Regions from separate parts of the Pseudoalteromonas sp. SG41-1 genome, predicted to be linked through region 1. Evidence: predicted binding sites of a transcription regulator. Region 1 holds the regulator's gene; each other region holds the start of a gene.
The links. Region 1 encodes FliA, which starts transcription of late flagellar genes. Its sites were predicted from a motif close to CTAAAGNTNNNNNNNNNNNNGCCGATA; they were not measured.
Positions count from the first base shown of each region.

Region 2: the regulator FliA is predicted to act here: its motif matches at 1,256-1,282, upstream of H5203_RS19685 (DUF5610 domain-containing protein).
Region 3: the regulator FliA is predicted to act here: its motif matches at 1,589-1,615, upstream of H5203_RS17640 (DUF4402 domain-containing protein).

Region 1 covers NZ_JACJFL010000005.1:87,704-90,989, reverse strand. Annotated here, with positions in the region: gene H5203_RS05605 (chemotaxis protein CheA) at 1-376, opposite strand, end outside; gene H5203_RS05600 (protein phosphatase CheZ) at 391-1,155, opposite strand; gene cheY (chemotaxis response regulator CheY) at 1,173-1,556, opposite strand; gene H5203_RS05590 (RNA polymerase sigma factor FliA) at 1,597-2,307, opposite strand; gene H5203_RS05585 (MinD/ParA family protein) at 2,334-3,194, opposite strand; gene flhF (flagellar biosynthesis protein FlhF) at 3,187-3,286, opposite strand, start outside.
Region 2 covers NZ_JACJFL010000052.1:24,881-28,166, forward strand. Annotated here, with positions in the region: gene trmA (tRNA (uridine(54)-C5)-methyltransferase TrmA) at 1-882, opposite strand, end outside; gene H5203_RS19685 (DUF5610 domain-containing protein) at 1,312-2,433, shown strand; gene murI (glutamate racemase) at 2,497-3,286, shown strand, end outside; gene H5203_RS19695 (RNA-binding protein) at 3,275-3,286, opposite strand, start outside.
Region 3 covers NZ_JACJFL010000041.1:6,019-9,304, reverse strand. Annotated here, with positions in the region: gene galU (UTP--glucose-1-phosphate uridylyltransferase GalU) at 1-796, shown strand, start outside; gene H5203_RS17645 (SPOR domain-containing protein) at 918-1,550, shown strand; gene H5203_RS17640 (DUF4402 domain-containing protein) at 1,670-2,263, shown strand; gene H5203_RS17635 (DUF4402 domain-containing protein) at 2,274-2,744, shown strand; gene H5203_RS17630 (molecular chaperone) at 2,753-3,286, shown strand, end outside.

The DNA.
Region 1 (3,286 bases):
ATTTATGTAACACAGCCAGCAACTCTGGATTTGCAGGTTCTGGTTTTTCTCGGCTTTGGATGGTCGCAAACATTTCGTTGATAGTATCGAGCGCTTGCAAGATCACGTCCATCAGCTCAGAATTAACCTTACGAACACCTTGACGCAATAAATCGAAAACGTTTTCTGCACCGTGACAAGCGTCAACTAGCTCAGTCATACTTAAAAAACCTGCGCCGCCTTTTACCGTATGAAAACCACGGAAAATTGCATTGAGTAATTCGGTATCATCTGGGTTATTTTCAAGCTCCACCAGCTGTTCTGACAAAAGCTCAAGAATTTCTCCAGCCTCTACTAGAAAATCTTGTAAAATATCTTCATCGACTTCAAAGCTCATGCAGTTCTCTCCTCTTAGAAGCCCAAGCTTGATAATAAATCATCAACATCATCTTGCCCTGAGACAACATCATCACGAGATTCTTTATCAATAATTGGCCCTTCAGGGCCTGCAAGTGTATTTTCAGCAGGCGGTTTTTCAATGACTGGTGCTATTGTTTTTGTTTCGCTATCATCTTGGCTACCAAATGCTGTCAACAAGTGGATCAAGCTGTCTTCTACTTCTCTAACAAGCTCTATCACTCGACGGATCACTTGACCTGTTAAATCTTGAAAATCTTGTGCCATCAAGACATTGGTCATGAGTCCTTGCAACTCATCCGTTTTAGTTTGCGAGCTATTCATGAACTTATCTAAGCTGTGGCATAATGTTTTAAACTCACCTAGCTCAATTTCACGATTCATTAAACGATCCCAAGTGGGTTTAATGTCTGAAATATCATCTGCAAGCTGTTGGGCAATTGGTAAACTTGCTTCTACAGCATCCATGGTTTTATTAGCAGCGTTCTCTGTCATTTCCATAACATAGTTTAGACGCTGCTTAGCATCGGGGAGTGCGTCTTTGGTCAAATCAGCTAAACGTGTATCAAGCTCAAAATTTTTCAACGCATCATGAAGCTGACGCGTAAGTTTGCCTACTTCGGCAAATAATTCTGATTGCTCTTTTGACGCCGCATCAATAATTAACTGATCAGCTTTATCTTGTTCACCATTTTCAAGGTAAACCACAAGCTGCCGGGCTTGTTCTAAACTGATCTGAGGCGCAGCTGGTGCTGACATAAGCCTCTCCTATTTATTTAACCTAAACGCTCAAACACTTTTTCCAATTTGGTTTTCAGTGTTGCGGCTGTAAATGGTTTAACGATATAGCCGTTAACACCAGCTTGTGCAGCAGCAACAATTTGTTCTTTTTTAGCTTCTGCTGTTACCATTAAAACAGGGATGTGTTTCAGGCTGTCATCGGCCCTGATAGCGCGCAAGAGGTCAATTCCTTGCATGCCAGGCATGTTCCAATCTGTTACTACAAAATCAAATTCTTGATTCTGCAACATCGGTAAAGCTGTTGAGCCATCATCAGCTTCTTGTACATTTGTAAAACCCAAATCTCTTAACAGATTTTTGATAATACGTCTCATCGTCGAAAAATCATCAACAACAAGAATTTTCATGTTTTTATCCAAAACATCCTCCGGTGAGGTCTGAACCTATATTTACTTACTACTAGTTAATCCAGTCATTGATTTTTGCTTTGAGCTTAATCATCGCCTGACCATGTATCTGACTCACACGCGATTCGCTTACATCGAGTATATGTCCAATCTCTTTTAAATTCATTTCATCATTATAATAAAGCGACAATACTAACCCATCTCGTTCAGGTAAAGATTGTATAGCTGTTAATAATGATTGATTAAAACGTTCATTTTTAACGTTATTAAAGGGCTTGTCTAGTGCTAAATCATGTCCCACTGGTGTGATAACATCTTCATCAATTCCCAAGTCTTCTATACCTAAAACCTTACTTGAATTTACATCACTAAGAATATGATGGTACTCATCTAGCGTAATATCAAGTTTTTCAGCAACTTCACTATCTTTAGGTTCTCGATTCAGGCTGCTTTCTAGCTCACTAATCGCTTCAGCAACTCTGCGGCTATTACGGTGCACTGAGCGAGGAGCCCAATCACCTCGGCGCATTTCATCCAGCATCGCACCACGAATACGAATGCCTGCAAAGGTTTCAAAGCTTGCACCTTTAGTCGCATCAAAGTTTTTTGATGCTTCAATTAACCCTATCATCCCCGATTGAATCAAATCATCGAGTTGCACACTCGCGGGTAAACGAGCGATCAAATGACAAGCCACTTTTTTAACTAAAGAAGCATGTCGCTCAACAATCACATTTAAATTTTGTGTCGATTGATATCCCATCGCTTTATTCACCGATGCCGTCATAGTTAGCCGTTTACTAATTTTTCTATGAAAAATTCTAAATGGCCAGATGGTTGATTAGGTATAGGCCATTTAACTGCTTTTGTCGCTAATGTTTTAAATGCAATTGCCGCTGGAGAATTTGGAAATAAATCAACAATTACTTTTTGACGACGAGTTGCTTTACGCATGTTTTCATCATAAGGGACTGTTGCAACCAATTCCATTGAGACATCCAAAAAGCGATCCGTTACTTTTGAGAGCTTAGCAAATAGTTCGTGGCCTTCACGCATACTGCGCACCATATTAGCAACTATTTTAAACTTATACACACCATGCTCACGACTCAACACTTTGATTAATGCATAAGCGTCGGTTATTGAGGTCGGTTCATCACATACTACTACCATGACATCTTGCGCTGCGCGCGAAAAACTTAATACCATGTCAGAGATACCAGCAGCAGTATCAACAATTAATATATCAAATTCGGTATTCAACTCACTAAAAGCACGAATTAATCCAGCATGTTCTGATGGAGAAAGTTCCACCATACTTTGTGAGCCTGACGTCGCTGGTACTATTTTAATTCCTGCAGGCCCTTCAACTAAAATTTCATCGAGCTCACATTCACCTGATAGTACATGAGATAGATTACGTTCAACCCGAAGCCCTAACATCACATCACAATTTGCTAAACCCAAATCGGCATCCAGAACTAACACTCGGTTTCCGAGCTGACCCAACGCAATCGCAGTGTTAAGTGAGACGTTAGTTTTCCCTACGCCACCTTTACCACCTGTTACAGCGATAACTTTAACGCCGTTATTATTGTTTTGACTCATTTTACGCAGGCCACTTGCTTGATCTAATACTGTGTTAATCATACATCCCTACTGTGCTTGACGCTACTGCTTGGCGTCGTGAATGTTGTGCTTTTGTTCTTTTTAAATACAATTGTTCTGCTTTTTTTACTAAT
Region 2 (3,286 bases), on a different contig from region 1:
GGTCTGACAATCATAGCTGCTTAAGTCAATCCCTTCTAAACGTGAGAAGGTTCGTTCGCCTTTCATAGCTTGAGTAAACTCTTCGCTCGACATACGAATGATATCTAAGTTAGTTACGTTATTTTTAGCAATATTATACTGCGCTGAGTGTACTGACGATTTAGAAATTTCGGTTGCTAATACACGATTAAACGAACCAGCTAAGGCAATTGAAAAGTTACCGTTACCACAATAGAGCTCTAGTAAATCATTTTTTAGTGGTTTACATAAGTCTTGTGCCCACTCCAGCATCTTAATGTTTACTTTAGCATTTGGCTGCGTAAAGCTGTTTTCAACTTGTTGGTAAATAAGTTGCTGGCCATTAACTGTTAAACGCTCAGTAACAAAATCATCACCGAGTACTTCTTTTTGTTTGCGAGCACGCCCAATAAAATCAATTTTAAAGCGCTCACTCAATGATTCTTTTAGTGACTTGATAGCTGCTAGCCATTCTTCGTCGAGTGGTTTGTGATAAAGCAGACTCACTAAAATCTCACCGCTTAAACTAGAAAGATAATCTATTTGGAATAATTTACGACGCAAGACTTCACAGCCTTTAAGATTATCGATCATTGCCTGCATTACTTCCCCAATTAGCGGCGCTGCAGGGTCAAACACATCGACTCTGATTTTGTCTTTGGTGGCTTGATCAAACATAATGTGGAATAACTCATCGCCATCGTGCCATACTCTAAATTCAGCGCGTTGACGGTAATGAATTGGCTCAGAGGCAAAGACTTCTAATTGTTCAACACCAAAGCGTTGGAATTGCGCAATGATACGTTGCTCTTTTTCATTTAACTGTGCGTCGTATCCTGTTGTATCGATCTTTATAACCGCCATTACCTACTACCTTATTTCATTATGCTGTTTATCGGCGCTATTGTAGGGGGCAGGGATTATTTGTCTAGGGTCTGTTTATCTTTCTAGGTTAATTTTGCAGCTGTGCGTTTGGTTTTTAGGCAAGGCAGAGCCTATGTAGTGTGGTTATTCCCCATAAATAGGCGATAACGTAGCATAAATGCCAAACGCGCGCTGCCCGAAGGGTTCTGCCTAGGGGCGATTAACTCTTTGTTGCTCAATTTTTACTTAGCCCACTAGGTTACAAATCTCGCGCCGCGATTAAATCGCCCCGAGGTTGAACAAATTTTAATCCTTAAAGGTCAACAGGCCCTAATTTTGAGTAATAGCAAATGCTGTTTTTTTGTACATTTTACTTTAGTTATTTATTTTTGGGCCGATACTTAAGTAAGCAAAAATAGGAGTCGGATCATGAAAATTGGCAACTTTGGCTTTGTTCCAAACAACAACGTCAATAAATACAGTAACAAAGCTGCATTACAGCAACCTACAATACAGTCGCCTCAAGATAGTTACCAGCAACGTGGTAAAGAATTAGCAGCAAAAGTGTTAGGTGACAAAATGGCTGAGGCTTTAGGCTTACCTGTCGCGGAAGAGAAAAAAGACAAGCCACTATTTGATTTTGAAGAAATCGTCAAAAACGTTTTGGACTTTGTAACTGGTGCCGTTAAGAAAGCGCAAGTCAATGGAGCCGATAATGAAAAACTCAAAGGTATGCTTAGTGATGCACGCAAAGGTGTGCAAACAGGTATTGATGATGCTTATGGTGAATTAAAAGATACCGGTATTCTAAACGACGAAATTGAGCAGGGCATAGAAAAATCCAAAGAAGGTATTTTTAATGGCCTGGATGAGTTTGAAGAGGATTTATTTAACCCTAAACCGGATTCTGTCAGTGTTACTCAAGCACAGTATTTAAGTTTAAGTAATAATGCTCAGTATAACTTCACCACTGCAGAAGGTGACGAAGTGAGTATTAGTTTTGCTGATGCATTTAAACAGCAATCAGCCAGTAGTTATCAGCGTAATGGTCAAAATGAAGGCTATGCCAGTGCATCATCACAATCGCGGGAGTTATCATTTAGCATGTCAGTAAATGGTGACTTAAACGAAGATGAACAAAAGGCTATTAATGCAATGATGGAAGACTTGCAAAATGTTAGTAAAACATTTTTTGGTGGTGATTTGGAACAAGCCTTTGAACAAGCACAAGAGCTCAACCTAGGCAACGAACAGCTCGTCGCGTTTTCAATGGACTTAAAGCAAACTAAAACGTTTGCAGCAATAAAAGGCTATCAAGAGAATAAACCAACACCAGAGAAAGCTGTGGCTGAAAAAATAGCTCCATTTAATGACGATCTAAAAAATGCCTTTAATAAAGCGGGTGATCTTGGTTTGCAAAATGAACTGTCAGGCATTTTACAATGGTTAAATCAAGACCAAGAGGAAATAGGCAAATTAGTCGACTATACAAAATCGATGTTTGAGCAAATGAATAAATTGCGCTCAGCAGCACTAGAGAGTGAAGCATAAGCTTTATTTTCAGTACACCGCGTGGCAAACTGCTCAGCTTAGTTATTATAAGGAGCGAGTTGTTTGTCACCTCATATCATGGTTTTTGATTCGGGCATTGGTGGTACCACAGTGCTGAAGCATATTCAGCAATACATACCTGATGGCCGTTATAGTTATTTTATGGATAACGCCTACCTACCTTATGGAAAGCTGAGTCAACAAACCATAATTCAGCGCCTCACCGGATTATTAATTTTTATAGAAACACAACAATTAAACGTTGATGTGTTAGTTATTGCTTGTAATACCGCATCTACTTCAGCACTGAGCGCACTTCGCGAATTAACCACGATACCGATCGTCGGTGTAGTACCCGCAATTAAACCCGCCGCTTTATTATCTAAATCACAGCATATTGCCTTATTGGCCACACCAGCAACAGTACAAAGTAGTTATACACAACAGTTGATAAGCCAGCATGGTCAAGCTGTCACAGTACATTTATATGCTAGTGTTGAACTTGTAACGTTGGCGGAACAAACATATCAAAGTAAAAAGATTACCCAAGACAAACTAGTTGCAGAGCTCGATAGTCTCGCTATTGATAAAAGAGTGGATGTAGTCGTGTTAGGTTGTACGCATTTCCCAATTTTAGCAAAAGGTTTGAATGAGTATTTTAACAGCACTGTATTATTACTTGATTCCGGCGTAGCAATAGCCAAACGGGTGTGTGCAATACTCAAAGGGCATAATATAGATTGCAGTGATGAGCTTGATGCTAATTGTACAGGCAAGAAAAAGCCGCTACGTTATTACGCAACGGCTTCGATTTATGTTGATAAGCAACCGGTGGAGCTAGTTACGCTGATTG
Region 3 (3,286 bases), on a different contig from region 1:
TGTAGATAAACCCTTGATTCAATATGTAGTTAATGAAGCGGTTGCTGCGGGTATTAAAGAAATTGTATTAGTGACTCACTCTAGTAAAAACTCTATTGAAAACCATTTTGATACCAGCTTTGAGTTAGAAGCAACGCTAGAGAAGCGGGTTAAACGTCAGTTACTTGCTGAAGTACAAGCTATTTGTCCAAAAGATGTGACAATTATTCACGTTCGCCAAGGTGAAGCAAAAGGGTTAGGGCACGCAATAAACTGCGCTGCGCCGATTATTGGTAACGAACCGTTTGTGGTTATTTTACCAGACGTAATTATTGATGACGTTGAAAGCGATCTTCAAAAAGATAATTTAGCTGAAATGATTACTCGCTTTAATGCAAACGGCGAAAGCCAAATAATGGTTGAGCCTGTGCCTATGCAGGATGTTGATAAGTTTGGTGTGGTCGATTTAGGCGACGTAAAGCTTGAACAAGGGCAAAGCGCAGCGATCCTTAATATGGTTGAAAAACCTCCTGTGCATAGCGCACCATCAAATTTGGCTGTGGTAGGTCGTTATGTGCTAAGTAAAAATATTTGGCCATTACTTGCAAAAACTCCCGCAGGCGCCGGCGACGAAATTCAGTTAACAGACGCAATTGCTATGTTGATGGAAAAAGAATCTGTTGCTGCTTATGCGATAAAAGGGCGTAGTCATGATTGTGGTAGTAAGTTGGGCTATTTAAAAGCTACTATTGAATTTGCACTGCGTCGTGATGAATTTAAAGATGAACTAAGTGATTTTATTAAAACCTTAGTTTAAGCTCATTTATTGAGCCTAACTTATAAAAGTGCCTTAGTGGCACTTTTTTATTGCTTAAAAATCCTGAAACTGGCACTGACTTTGCTTATAATATGGCATTATTTATTTTTGATGCTAACAGATGATGTGTTTTAAAAAGCAAGCTTGGTATACCACAGTGTTGGTTACAGCAACTGTCTGGCTTAGTGGGTGCAGTAGTATTAATGCTAACCCGGTGGAACAGCAGCCTGCATTAATTTCTGATCAACAAGTCAAAGAGTATGTTCAGCAATGGCACTCGCAACAAGAGAGTATTACTCGTTTAGCTGCGATGGAGGAAGACTTGCAACTATTAATAATGGCACTTTCCTCTCAAACTGATATTGCAGAAAACCCAGCGGTGCTTCGCGAAGATAATGTTACGGTGGCTCATTATGCTGAAAAAATACAGACCCCTGATACTGCTAACTCCTCAAAAACTATCGAAAACCGCCCCCAGCCACTGTATAACAATTCACTGCCAGGCGCGCAACTTGGGCTGTATTTAAAACCGCAAAGAGTGAGAACACAAATAACAAAGTTACAGCAGCAATATCCACAGGCATTTAGCCAATTAGATTTTGTAATGACTGAGCGTCAAAATAAAGGTGTTACCATGTATGGGTTACGAGTTGGGCCATTTCAAAATTATACTGAGGCCAATCTATTTTGTTCTTTAGCGCAAAGTTTAGGCCAAAAATGCCTGAGTGCTCCGTTTGTTGGTGAGCCACTTTAACTAAGCCAATTATTTATCTGATTTTTATGTAATTAATCTTAAAGTAATTGTTCTAATTGCCGATAAATCTTATGATAGGGGCTCTTTATGGTAATGCCCCATTTTTATAAGGATTTAATATGAAACGATCTCTTGCTATTATTAGCGCTTTTTCTTTAATTCACTCTTTTCCTACATTAGCGACAAGCGCTGACTTTTCTGCAACAGTTAAAGTACAAAACACTGTTGTTTTAAGTAAGGGGGAAGATCTTAGTTTTGGTACTATACGTGCTGTAGCACAAGCTGATGGCGTCAAATTTGCGACACTGACAATTAACCCCAACCCTAATGCAGCAATTAAAACCACTAAAAATGATGACGGAGATGCTTTAATTTCAGTCATTGAAGAAGGTTCACCTGCTACTTTTACAGTGTCAGATGTAGTACCTAATGCGGCACTTACTATTACTAAACCAGGCACAGGAAGGCTTGAATCTGCATCAAAAGGAGCGGGTGAGCCGCAATTCTCAATTGATGGTTGGAAGTTCTTTATTACTAGTGGACCAAACATAAACACGGCTTATGACGAGACAACGCCAAACTTAATCGCCAGTGAAAAAGGTGAAGTTGAATTTGCTATTGGTGCCACATTGTCTACAGATAACTTAGTAACAACAGTACCTTACAAAGATGTTGAATACACAGGTACTTTCCAAATCGAAGTCGCTTATTAAATCGCTTCTAGTGCGACTTTTACCTTATGCAGTGGCTGTAAGTATTTTAATTTACAGCCCTAACCATTTCGCAAATACCATAGAGCAACAGTCGCTTGATTTTGGCACGTTAGTCATACCAAGTAACAGTAATGTTAGTTCCGTGATAATCAAAGCGAACGGTGACATAAATACTATGGGTAAAATTTATGTACTAGAGAAAGGACGACCTGCTGAGCTATTACTAACCAATTTTCCTGCACATACAGAATTAACTATGCAATTAGTTAATTCTGTAACCTTACAGCACAACGCACAGGGTAGCAGCAGCGCCGATTTTGAAGTACGTCTTAATGGCTTTCCAAAATCTACCATCACTGATGATTTAGGTGAGGCGAAAGTGTTTATTGGCGGCACATTAATAACAAAACCTAGTAGTAAAAGTTATTCAGATGGCGACTACTCCTCAACTACTAACCTAGAAATTTCGATTGACTACTAAGGACTGATATGTTCAATAAATTAACAGTGATGTGTGTGCTACTAACAGCATTTTTTAGCCAAATGGCCATGGCAAACTTATTGATTTCACCTACCCGTGTTACTTTTGATGAACGCCAGCGTAGTGCTAAAGTCACGGTGATCAATAATTCTGATGAACAACGAACGTATCGAGTAGTTTGGAGTGAAAAACAAGCTTTACCAGGTGGGGGTTATAATAATTTAGCGCAAGTGACCGAAAACAGTTTATCGCCAATGACACGTTTATCCCCTAAGCAAGTGACCTTAGCAGCAGGTGAAAAACAAACCGTTAAAATTGCAATTCGAAAGCCAAAAGATTTGCAGCAAGGCGAATACCGCTCGCACTTATTATTTCAAGCTCTACCTAACGAAAATAAAGAGCAAAAATCAGGAATACAGATCAACATGATTATGAGCTTTAGTATTCCCGTTGTTTACCGTGAGCAGCCAGAACAACCTAATGTTACGATCACTCAGGCAAAGATTATAAAAAATGCCAATCAGACCAAGCCAAAAATTCAA